DNA from 3 places in the Streptomyces sp. Edi4 genome. Region 1 is predicted to be linked to each of the others. Evidence: predicted binding sites of a transcription regulator. Region 1 holds the regulator's gene; each other region holds the start of a gene.
What was found. Region 1 encodes HrcA, which represses chaperone genes, less so after heat shock. Its sites were predicted from a motif close to TTNGCACTCNGNNNNNCNGAGTGCNAA; they were not measured.
Positions count from the first base shown of each region.

Region 2: groES (co-chaperone GroES) is a predicted target of HrcA. The motif match lies at 2,058-2,084, and genes of this name have one in related genera.
Region 3: groL (chaperonin GroEL) is a predicted target of HrcA. The motif match lies at 1,412-1,438, and genes of this name have one in related genera.

Region 1 covers NZ_JBEJGY010000004.1:2,502,462-2,505,732, forward strand. The annotation lists gene dnaJ (molecular chaperone DnaJ) at 1-1,013, opposite strand, end outside; gene hrcA (heat-inducible transcriptional repressor HrcA) at 1,014-2,033, opposite strand; gene ABR738_RS13410 (MBL fold metallo-hydrolase) at 2,198-2,920, shown strand; gene ABR738_RS13415 (DUF3097 domain-containing protein) at 2,947-3,271, shown strand, end outside.
Region 2 covers NZ_JBEJGY010000004.1:5,021,682-5,024,952, reverse strand. The annotation lists gene groL (chaperonin GroEL) at 1-1,457, opposite strand, end outside; gene groES (co-chaperone GroES) at 1,603-1,911, opposite strand; gene ABR738_RS24945 (polysaccharide deacetylase family protein) at 2,240-3,091, opposite strand; gene ABR738_RS24940 (polysaccharide deacetylase family protein) at 3,111-3,271, opposite strand, start outside.
Region 3 covers NZ_JBEJGY010000004.1:4,553,427-4,556,697, reverse strand. The annotation lists gene groL (chaperonin GroEL) at 1-1,282, opposite strand, end outside; gene ABR738_RS22685 (cold-shock protein) at 1,866-2,069, opposite strand; gene ABR738_RS22680 (ubiquitin-like small modifier protein 1) at 2,469-2,744, opposite strand; gene thrC (threonine synthase) at 2,782-3,271, opposite strand, start outside.

The DNA of each region.
Region 1 (3,271 bases):
TCCAGCTTGCTCGGGGTCAGGACCTCCACGTGCACGATGAGGTCACCGCGCCCGCCGCCGCGCAGATGCGTGATGCCGCGGGCGTGCAGCGGGATGGACTGGCCGGACTGGCTGCCCGGGCGGATGTCCACCTCCTCCATGCCGTCCAGCGTCTGGAGCGGCACCTTCGTGCCGAGCGCCGCCGCCGTCATGGGGATGGTGACCGTGCAGTGCAGGTCGTCGCCGCGCCGCTGGAACACGTCGTGCGCCAGCTCGTGGATCTCCACATACAGGTCGCCTGCGGGGCCGCCGCCGGGGCCGACCTCGCCCTCGCCCGCGAGCTGGATGCGGGTGCCGTTGTCGACACCGGCCGGGATCTTCACGGTCAGGGTGCGCCGCGAGCGGATGCGGCCGTCGCCGGCGCACTCCGGGCACGGGGTGGGCACCACGGTGCCGAAGCCCTGGCACTGCGGGCAGGGCCGCGAGGTCATGACCTGGCCGAGGAAGGACCGGGTGACCTGGGACACCTCGCCGCGGCCGCGGCACATGTCACAGGTCTGCGCGGAGGTGCCGGGGGCGGCGCCCTCGCCCGAGCAGGTCGTGCACACCACGGCGGTGTCGACCTGGATCTCCTTGGTGGTGCCGAAGGCCGCCTCGTTGAGGTCGATCTCCAGGCGGATCATGGCGTCCTGGCCCCGGCGGGTCCGCGAGCGCGGGCCGCGCTGGGATGCCGTGCCGAAGAAGGCGTCCATGATGTCCGAGAAGTTGCCGAAGCCGCCCGCGCCGAAGCCGCCGGCCCCGCCACCGCCGCCCGACGACGACAGCGGGTCCCCGCCAAGGTCGTAGACCTGCTTCTTCTGCGGGTCCGACAGGACCTCGTACGCGGCGTTGATCTCCTTGAAGCGCTCCTGCGTCTTCGGGTCCGGATTCACATCCGGGTGGAGTTCGCGTGCGAGGCGCCGGAACGCCTTCTTGATCTCGTCCTGTGATGCGTCGCGGCGCACGCCGAGTACGGCGTAGTAGTCCGTGGCCACTTACGACTCCGCCAGGATCTGTCCGACGTAACGTGCCACTGCGCGTACCGCTCCCATCGTTCCGGGGTAATCCATGCGGGTCGGTCCGACCACGCCGAGTTTGGCGACCGCCTCGCCGCCGGAACCGTAGCCGACCGACACGACGGACGTGGAGTTCAGTCCTTCATGGGCGTTGTTCTCGTGCCCGATGCGTACGGTCATGCCCGATTCCTTGGCCTCGCCGAGCAGCTTGAGGAGCACGACCTGCTCCTCGAGTGCTTCCAGCACCGGCCTGATGGTCAGCGGGAAGTCGTGTCCGAAGCGGGTCAGATTGGCGGTGCCGCCGATCATCAGCCGCTCCTCGGTCTCTTCGACCAGGGTTTCGAGGAGGGTGGCGAGGACCGTCGAGACGGTTCCCCGGTCCTCCGGTTCAAAGGACTCCGGCAGGTCCTGCACGAGCTGCGGCACGTCCGCGAAGCGGCGTCCCACCACCCGTGCGTTGAGCCGGGCCCGCAGATCCGCGAGCGCGGCCTCGCCGAACGGCGCCGGGCAGTCGACCATACGCTGCTCGACCCGGCCGGTGTCCGTGATCAGCACCAGCATGAGCCGGGCCGCGGCGAGTGAGAGCAGTTCCACATGCCGCACCGTCGAGCGGGTCAGCGACGGGTACTGCACGACCGCCACCTGCCGGGTCAGCTGCGCGAGCAGCCGCACCGTACGGGCCACGACGTCGTCCAGGTCCACCGCGCTGTCCAGGAAGTTCTGGATCGCGCGGCGCTCAGGCGACGACAGGGGCTTGACGCCCGCGAGCCGGTCGACGAAGAGCCGGTAGCCCTTGTCGGTCGGGATGCGGCCGGCGCTGGTGTGGGGCTGGGCGATGAAGCCCTCCTCCTCCAGGACCGCCATGTCGTTGCGCACGGTCGCCGGTGAGACGCCCAGCGCGTGCCGCTCGGTCAGGGCCTTCGACCCGACCGGCTCCTCGGTGCCGACATAGTCCTGGACGATGGCGCGCAGCACCTCGAGCCTGCGTTCACTGAGCATCGCGCACACCTCCAGTAGCTCCAGTAGCCGTCCGTTTGGCACTCACTGCGTTCGAGTGCCAGCAATCCCCCGGTCAGTGTACGGCCGACCGGTACGCCCCTAGCAAGGGCGGCCGACCACGCTACCTCGCGGCGTCGCTCCCGGATCGCGGATAGCGTCGCCTCATGGACATAAGTTGGGAAGAGTTCGGTTGGGAGCGCCTGGGTGATGGAGTGGGGCGCAGACGCCTGCCGGGCTGGGACGCGACCGCCGCGCTGGTCGCGGGCGAGGACGCGCTGCTCCTGTACGACACGGGCGCGACGCTGCGTGAGGGCGCCGAACTGCGGGCGCAGGCGCAGGCCCTGTTCGGCCGCCGTGTGACCCACATCGCGCTCAGCCACCCCCATTTCGACCACGTTCTCGGCACCGCGGCCTTCTCCGGCGCCCAGGTGTACGGGGCTGTCGGCATCGAGCGGGTCATGACCTCTGAGCAGATGCGCTACGACTCAGTGGCCCAGGGCGTGCCCGAGCGGGACGCGGCCGAGGCGGCCGACCTGCTGGTGCTGCCCCATCACGCGGTGTCCGGCGAGTGGACGCTCGACCTGGGCGGGCGCCAGGTGCTGCTCGCCAACGTCGGGCCCGGGCACAGCGGGCACGACCTGGTGGTGCTCGTCCCCGCGAGCGGCGGGTCGCCGGAGATCGTCCTGTGCGGCGACCTCGTGGAGGAGTCGGGCGAGCCGCAGGCGGGCCCGGACGCGGTCACCCCGCGCTGGCCGGCCGCCCTGGACCGGGTGCTGTCGCTCGGCGGCCCGGCAGCGCTGTACGTGCCCGGGCACGGGGCGGTGGTGGACGCGTCCTTCGTCCGCGCCCAGCGTGACCAACTCGCCGTCAGATTCGGCGTGTCGTAGCGCCGGCCGCCCGTATCGTCTGACGCATGCGCAGCTACAGCCCCGATCTCACTCCGCCGTGGAAGAAGAAGCAGGCACCTGTTCCTGAGGTTCCTGCCGAGGCCGACCTCGTCGTCGAGGAGGTTTCCACGGGGTTCTGCGGGGCGGTGATCCGCTGCGAGAAGACGGCGCAGGGACCGACCGTCACCCTGGAGGACCGCTTCGGCAAGCACCGGGTCTTCCCCATGGAGCCGCGCGGCTTCCTCCTGGAGGGCCGGGTCGTCACCCTCGTACGCCCCTCGGCGGTCGCGCCCGCGCCCGTGCGCCCCGCGCGCACCGCGTCCGGTTCGGTGGCCGTGCCCGGGGCGCGGG
Region 2 (3,271 bases), 2.5 Mb from region 1:
CCGTACTCACCGGTCGCGGCGTTGAAGCCGAAGCCCTTGTCGAGCTCGCTCACCTTGGAGGTGATGACGTAGCCCTCGAGGCCGGCGTTCTCGGCGATCCAGCGCAGCGGCTCGACGACGGCGCGGCGCACGACCGCGACACCGGTGGCCTCGTCGCCGGTCTTGTCGAGGTTGCCCTCGAGGACCTTGGCGGCGTGCACCAGGGCGGAGCCACCACCGGAGACGATGCCCTCCTCGACCGCGGCGCGGGTCGCGGAGATGGCGTCCTCCAGACGGTGCTTGCGCTCCTTGAGCTCGACCTCGGTGGCGGCACCGACCTTGATCACGCACACGCCGCCGGCCAGCTTCGCGAGGCGCTCCTGGAGCTTCTCGCGGTCCCAGTCGGAGTCCGTGGCCTCGATCTCGGCCTTGATCTGGTTGACGCGGCCCTCGACGTCGGCGCTGTTGCCGCCGCCGTCGACGATCGTGGTGTCGTCCTTGGTGATGGTGACGCGGCGCGCGGTGCCCAGCACCTCAAGACCGGCCTGGTCGAGCTTGAGGCCGACCTCTTCGGCGATGACGGTCGCACCGGTGAGGGTGGCGATGTCCTGGAGCATGGCCTTGCGGCGGTCGCCGAAGCCCGGGGCCTTGACGGCCACGGCGTTGAACGTGCCGCGGATCTTGTTGACGACCAGGGTCGAAAGGGCCTCGCCCTCGACGTCCTCGGCGATGATCAGGAGCGGCTTGGAGGCGCCGGCCTGGATGACCTTCTCCAGGAGCGGCAGCAGGTCCTGGATCGAGGAGATCTTGCCCTGGTTGATCAGGATGTACGGGTCGTCGAGGACGGCCTCCATGCGCTCCTGGTCGGTGACCATGTAGTGCGAGAGGTAGCCCTTGTCGAAGGCCATGCCCTCGGTGAACTCCAGGTCCACGCCGAAGGTGTTGGACTCCTCGACGGTGATGACACCGTCCTTGCCGACCTTGTCCATCGCCTCGGCGATGAGCTCGCCGATCTGCTTGTCCTGGGCGGACAGCGCGGCGACGGCGGCGATGTCGGTCTTGTCGTCGATGGGACGCGCGGTCGCCAGGAGCTCGTCGCAGACGGCCTTGACCGCGGCGTCGATGCCCTTCTTCAGGGCGGCCGGGGAGGCGCCGGCGGCGACGTTGCGCAGGCCCTCGCGCACCAGAGCCTGGGCCAGCACGGTGGCGGTGGTGGTGCCGTCACCCGCGATGTCGTTGGTCTTGGTCGCCACCTCCTTGACGAGCTGGGCACCCAGGTTCTCGTACGGGTCGTCGAGCTCGACCTCGCGCGCGATGGTGACACCGTCGTTGGTGATGGTGGGGGCGCCGAACTTCTTGTCGATGACGACGTTGCGGCCCTTGGGGCCGATCGTCACCTTCACCGTGTCGGCAAGCTTGTTGACGCCGCGCTCAAGGGCGCGACGGGCGTCCTCGTCGAACTTCAGGATCTTCGCCATGGGAGCGGTTCAGCCCTCTCGAAAACTCGGGTTAATGACACTGCGCCCCTCGCCGCCCGGCAATCAGCGGGGTGACCAGGGGCGCAGCTCTCAAAGCATTGGCTTCGAGGAAGTACTTCGATGAATTACCGAATTGCTTCGGTAATTACTTCTCGATGATCGCGAGCACGTCGCGGGCCGAGAGGACGAGGTACTCGTCGCCGTTGTACTTCACCTCGGTGCCGCCGTACTTGCTGTAGAGCACGACGTCGCCGACCTTGACGTCGAGCGGCAGGCGCTCGCCGTTCTCGAAGCGGCCCGGACCAACGGCGAGGACGGCGCCCTCCTGGGGCTTCTCCTTCGCGGTGTCCGGAATGACCAGGCCGGAGGCCGTGGTCTGCTCGGCGTCGAGCGGCTGGACCACAATGCGGTCCTCGAGCGGCTTGATGGCAACCTTGGAGCTGACGGTCGTCACGTTCCGGTCTCCCCCTTCGGAGATCTCACGGGGTTAACTGTCTGGGGTGGCGACCAGGTGGATCCGTCGTCGCGGGTGCCGGACCTGCCCGTCGCTGTGTTGGCACTCTCCGGTGGGGAGTGCCAGAAGCGAGACTAGGACGACGGTTAGCACTCGGTCAAGCGGAGTGCCAATTTCGCGCCTCTGCGGCGGATCGGTCCGGGGGGCACGGGGGACTCGGTCGGGTCAGAGGCGGGGGCAGAGGCGGGGCGCGATCAGGTCAGAAGCGGGGACAGAGGCGGGGCGCGATCAGGTCAGAAGCGGGGACAGAGGCGGGGGCGCGATCAGGTCAGAGATAGTCCTCGATCCGGCCCACCGTGAACCCCCGCGTCCGGATGTGGTCCAGCGCCCGCGCGGTCAGCCGGGTCGCGTCCGCGCCGGGCCCGAGCCGCACCCGCACGATGTCCCCGGGCCGCAGGGACCGGGCGCCTCGGGCATAGCGCGGGCCGTCGGCCGTCATCGTGACGCGGGCCAGGACGACCGCGCCCACCCCGCACTCCTTCGCGGCCCGCAGCGTGGTGGCGTCGTAGGCACCGTAGGGCGGCCGGAACAGTCTCGGACGGCTGCCGAACCGGGCGGCGATACGGTCCCGCTGCCCGCAGATCTGCGCCCGCTGGCCCGCGTGGTCCAGGGTCCGCAGGTCGCGGTGGTCCAGGGTGTGGTTGTAGAGCCCGGCGCCAAGGGCGCGCAGCTCGTCCAGGCGCTCGCGCGTCGCGGCGTCGGGGGCGAGGGCGCCGCCGGGGTTCGCGCTCGTGAGGAACAGCGCGACGGGCAGCTCAAGATCGCGGATCATCCGCGGGAAGCCGGGGTCGGTCACCGGCCCGTCGTCGAAGGTCAGGAAGACCACTCTCGCCCGTACCGGCACCCGGTCCACGACGAAGGGCAGGCGCGCGCCGGCGCGGCCGGACGGCGGGCGCGGGGCGGGGGCGAGCGGGGCGGCAAGGCCCCAGCGCCGGGCGGCGGCCGCCCGCGCGGCGGCCCCGGCGCGCGGCACCGAGGTGGGGTGGGCGGCCCTGCGCCCGAGCCGCTGGAAGGGGGCGACGGGCGCGCTCGGCTCCGAGCACCCGGCCAGCGGGCCGAGCAGCGCACCGACCGCGAGCAGCCCGGCCAGGGCGCCCCGCAGCCGGTGCGCCCACCTCACCCCGTCTCCCTGGACCGGGTCACACGTAGTCCTCGAGCCGGGCCACGGCGTACCCCTTGTCGGTGATCACCTTCATCACCTGGCGGACCATGTCGGGCATGGTGCCGTTCCAGTCCTGACGGCCGCGGAAGTGGGTCAGGATGATGTCGCCGGGGTGCAGGTCGCGGTCCCACTCGCGCC
Region 3 (3,271 bases), 2.1 Mb from region 1:
CCAGCTTCTCGAACACCGCGGAGGCCTGGAGCAGGGCCACGCCACCACCGGCGACGATGCCCTCCTCGACGGCCGCCTTCGCGTTGCGAACGGCGTCCTCGATGCGGTGCTTGCGCTCCTTGAGCTCGACCTCGGTGGCCGCGCCCGCCTTGATGACGGCCACGCCGCCGGCGAGCTTGGCGAGGCGCTCCTGGAGCTTCTCGCGGTCGTAGTCCGAGTCGCTGTTCTCGATCTCGGCGCGGATCTGGTTGACGCGGCCCTGGACCTGGTCGCTGTCACCGGAGCCGTCGACGATGGTCGTCTCGTCCTTGGTGATGACGACCTTGCGGGCGCGGCCGAGCAGGTCGAGACCGGCGTTCTCCAGCTTGAGGCCGACCTCCTCGGAGATGACGGTGCCGCCCGTGAGGATGGCGATGTCACCGAGCATGGCCTTGCGGCGGTCGCCGAAGCCCGGGGCCTTGACGGCGACGGACTTGAAGGTGCCGCGGATCTTGTTGACGACCAGGGTCGACAGGGCCTCGCCCTCGACGTCCTCGGCGATGATCAGCAGGGGCTTGCCCGACTGCATGACCTTCTCGAGGAGCGGCAGCAGGTCCTTGACCGAGCTGATCTTCGAGTTGACGATCAGGATGTACGGGTCGTCGAGCGACGCCTCCATACGCTCCATGTCGGTGGCGAAGTACGCCGAGATGTAGCCCTTGTCGAAGCGCATGCCCTCGGTGAGCTCAAGCTCGAGCCCGAAGGTCTGCGACTCCTCGACGGTGATGACGCCTTCCTTGCCGACCTTGTCCATCGCCTCGGCGATGAGCTCGCCGATCTGGGTGTCGGCGGCGGAGATGGAGGCCGTCGAAGCGATCTGCTCCTTGGTCTCCACGTCCTTGGCCTGCTCCAGGAGGGCGGCGGAGACGGCCTCGACGGCCTTCTCGATGCCGCGCTTCAGGGCCATCGGGTTGGCGCCGGCGGCCACGTTGCGCAGACCCTCGCGCACCAGGGCCTGGGCGAGGACGGTCGCGGTGGTCGTTCCGTCACCGGCGACGTCGTCCGTCTTCTTGGCGACTTCCTTGACCAGCTCGGCGCCGATCTTCTCGTACGGGTCCTCGAGCTCGATCTCCTTGGCGATGGAAACACCATCGTTGGTGATCGTGGGGGCGCCCCACTTCTTCTCGAGGACGACGTTGCGGCCCTTGGGGCCGAGGGTGACCTTGACGGCGTCGGCGAGCTGGTTCATCCCGCGCTCGAGACCGCGCCGTGCCTCCTCGTCGAACGCGATGATCTTGGCCATGTGAAGTGGTCCTCCCGGACAGGGGTGGCGTTCTTCGTGGACCGTGTCGGTGCCCGCGACGGACGGCCTGCATCCCTTGTGGTTCCTTGCCCCACTCGGGTTGCGGGCCTCACTGACCCGATCCAAGTTCTGTCACTCTCACTGGGAGAGTGCTAAGCCCAATGATTAGCACTCGGCACCTGCGAGTGCAAGCGAGTCTCTTGAACCGGGGGGCGCCGCTTGCCGGGGTTGGCCGGTCCTCCGGGGTTGGGTGGGGGCTCTGCCCCCACGCCCCCGGCGCGTCTTCAGGCGCGGCCCGCCTGCGCAGTTCCCCGCGCCCCTGGCGTGCCGTTGCCCTGCGGGCCGTGCTCGCTTCTCGCGCAGTTCCCCGCGCCCCTGACTCCCGCTCACGCCTGCGGGCCGTGCCCGCCTCCCGCGCGGTTCCCCGCACCCCCCAAACCCGCTCACACCTGCGGGCCGTGCCCGCCTCCCGCGCAGTTCCCCGCACCCCTGAAGGGCTCGGTGGCGGGGAATGCGTGAAGGGGGCCGCCCGGTGGGTGGTCCCCTTCATGCGTTTGTGCGTCGGTGGCCGATCGCGTCTCTATCAGACGGCGAGCTTGACCATGTCCGCCTGCGGACCCTTCTGGCCCTGCGAGATCTCGAACTCGACTCGCTGACCTTCTTCAAGGGTGCGGTAACCGTCCATCTGGATCGCGCTGTAGTGGACGAAAACATCCGCACCACCGTCGACCGCGATGAAGCCGTACCCCTTCTCCGCGTTGAACCACTTGACGGTGCCCTGAGCCATGCCTAACTCCCCTATTACTGGCCCTTGCACGGGGCCGCACTTCGCGGACCCGGGTCAGACCTGCACCCTCCGACAGGAGAGGGTGTGCGCCGGAACGCGTCGACCGCGGCTGAATGTATCTGCCCAACTGCCCTCTGCAACAGGTCAATCGGACGAGAATTCCGGGCACGCATGGGGAGCGGAATGCCATTTATTCTGCATTCCGGGGCAAGTCGGGCCGGGCAAAGCGCACTTAAGGCGCAAATGGCTCACACACTTTGACCCCATGTTGTCGCGTTCTCATATGCGCGTGGCACTCGGAGCGAGGGGGTTTCCCCAACTGTACCCCGCTCAATCATGTTGAATTGCCCCCTCCGCTTCTCGTGCGGAGGGGGCAATTCCGAAAGTGGTGGGCGCGGTTCAGCCGCCGGCGACCGCGGGGATGATCGAGACGCCCGCGCCGTCCGGCGTCGCCGTCTCCAGGCCCTGCTCGAAGCGGACGTCATCGTCGTTGACGTACACGTTGACGAAGCGGCGCAGCTTGCCCTGGTCGTCCAGGACGCGCGCGGCGATCCCGGTGTGGTTCTTCTCCAGGTCGGCGATGACGTCGGCCAGGGTCGTCCCCTCGGCCGTGACCTCGGCCTTGCCGCCGGTGTAGGTGCGCAGGATCGTGGGGATGCGGACGTTCACGCTCATGGTTCGGTGCTCCTAGTCGATCAGGATCGGCGGTGGCTCAGCGCGCGAGGCCCGCGTCGCGGAAGGCGTCCAGGCTCGGGCGGATGGTGGCGGTCGCCTGGGAGGTGGCGGCCACCGCGTCCAGGGTCTTGAGTCCGTCACCGGTGTTGAGCACGACCGTGGTGAGCGAGGGGTCGATGAGACCGGCGTCGATGAGCTTCTTCGTGACGCCGACCGTCACACCGCCCGCGGTCTCCGCGAAGATGCCCTCGGTGCGGGCGAGGAGCTTGATGGCGTCGACGATCTGTTCGTCGTTCACGTCCTCCACCGCACCGCCCGTGCGGCGCGCGATGTCCAGGACGTAGGGGCCGTCCGCCGGGTTGCCGATGGCGAGCGACTTGGCGATGGTGTCGGGCTTCTGGGGGCGTACGACGTCGTGTCCGGCCTTGAAGGCGGTCGACACCGGCGAGCAGCCCTCGGCCTGGGCGCCGAAGATCTTGTACGGCTTGTCCTCGACCAGGCCGAGCTTGATCAGCTCCTGGAGCCCC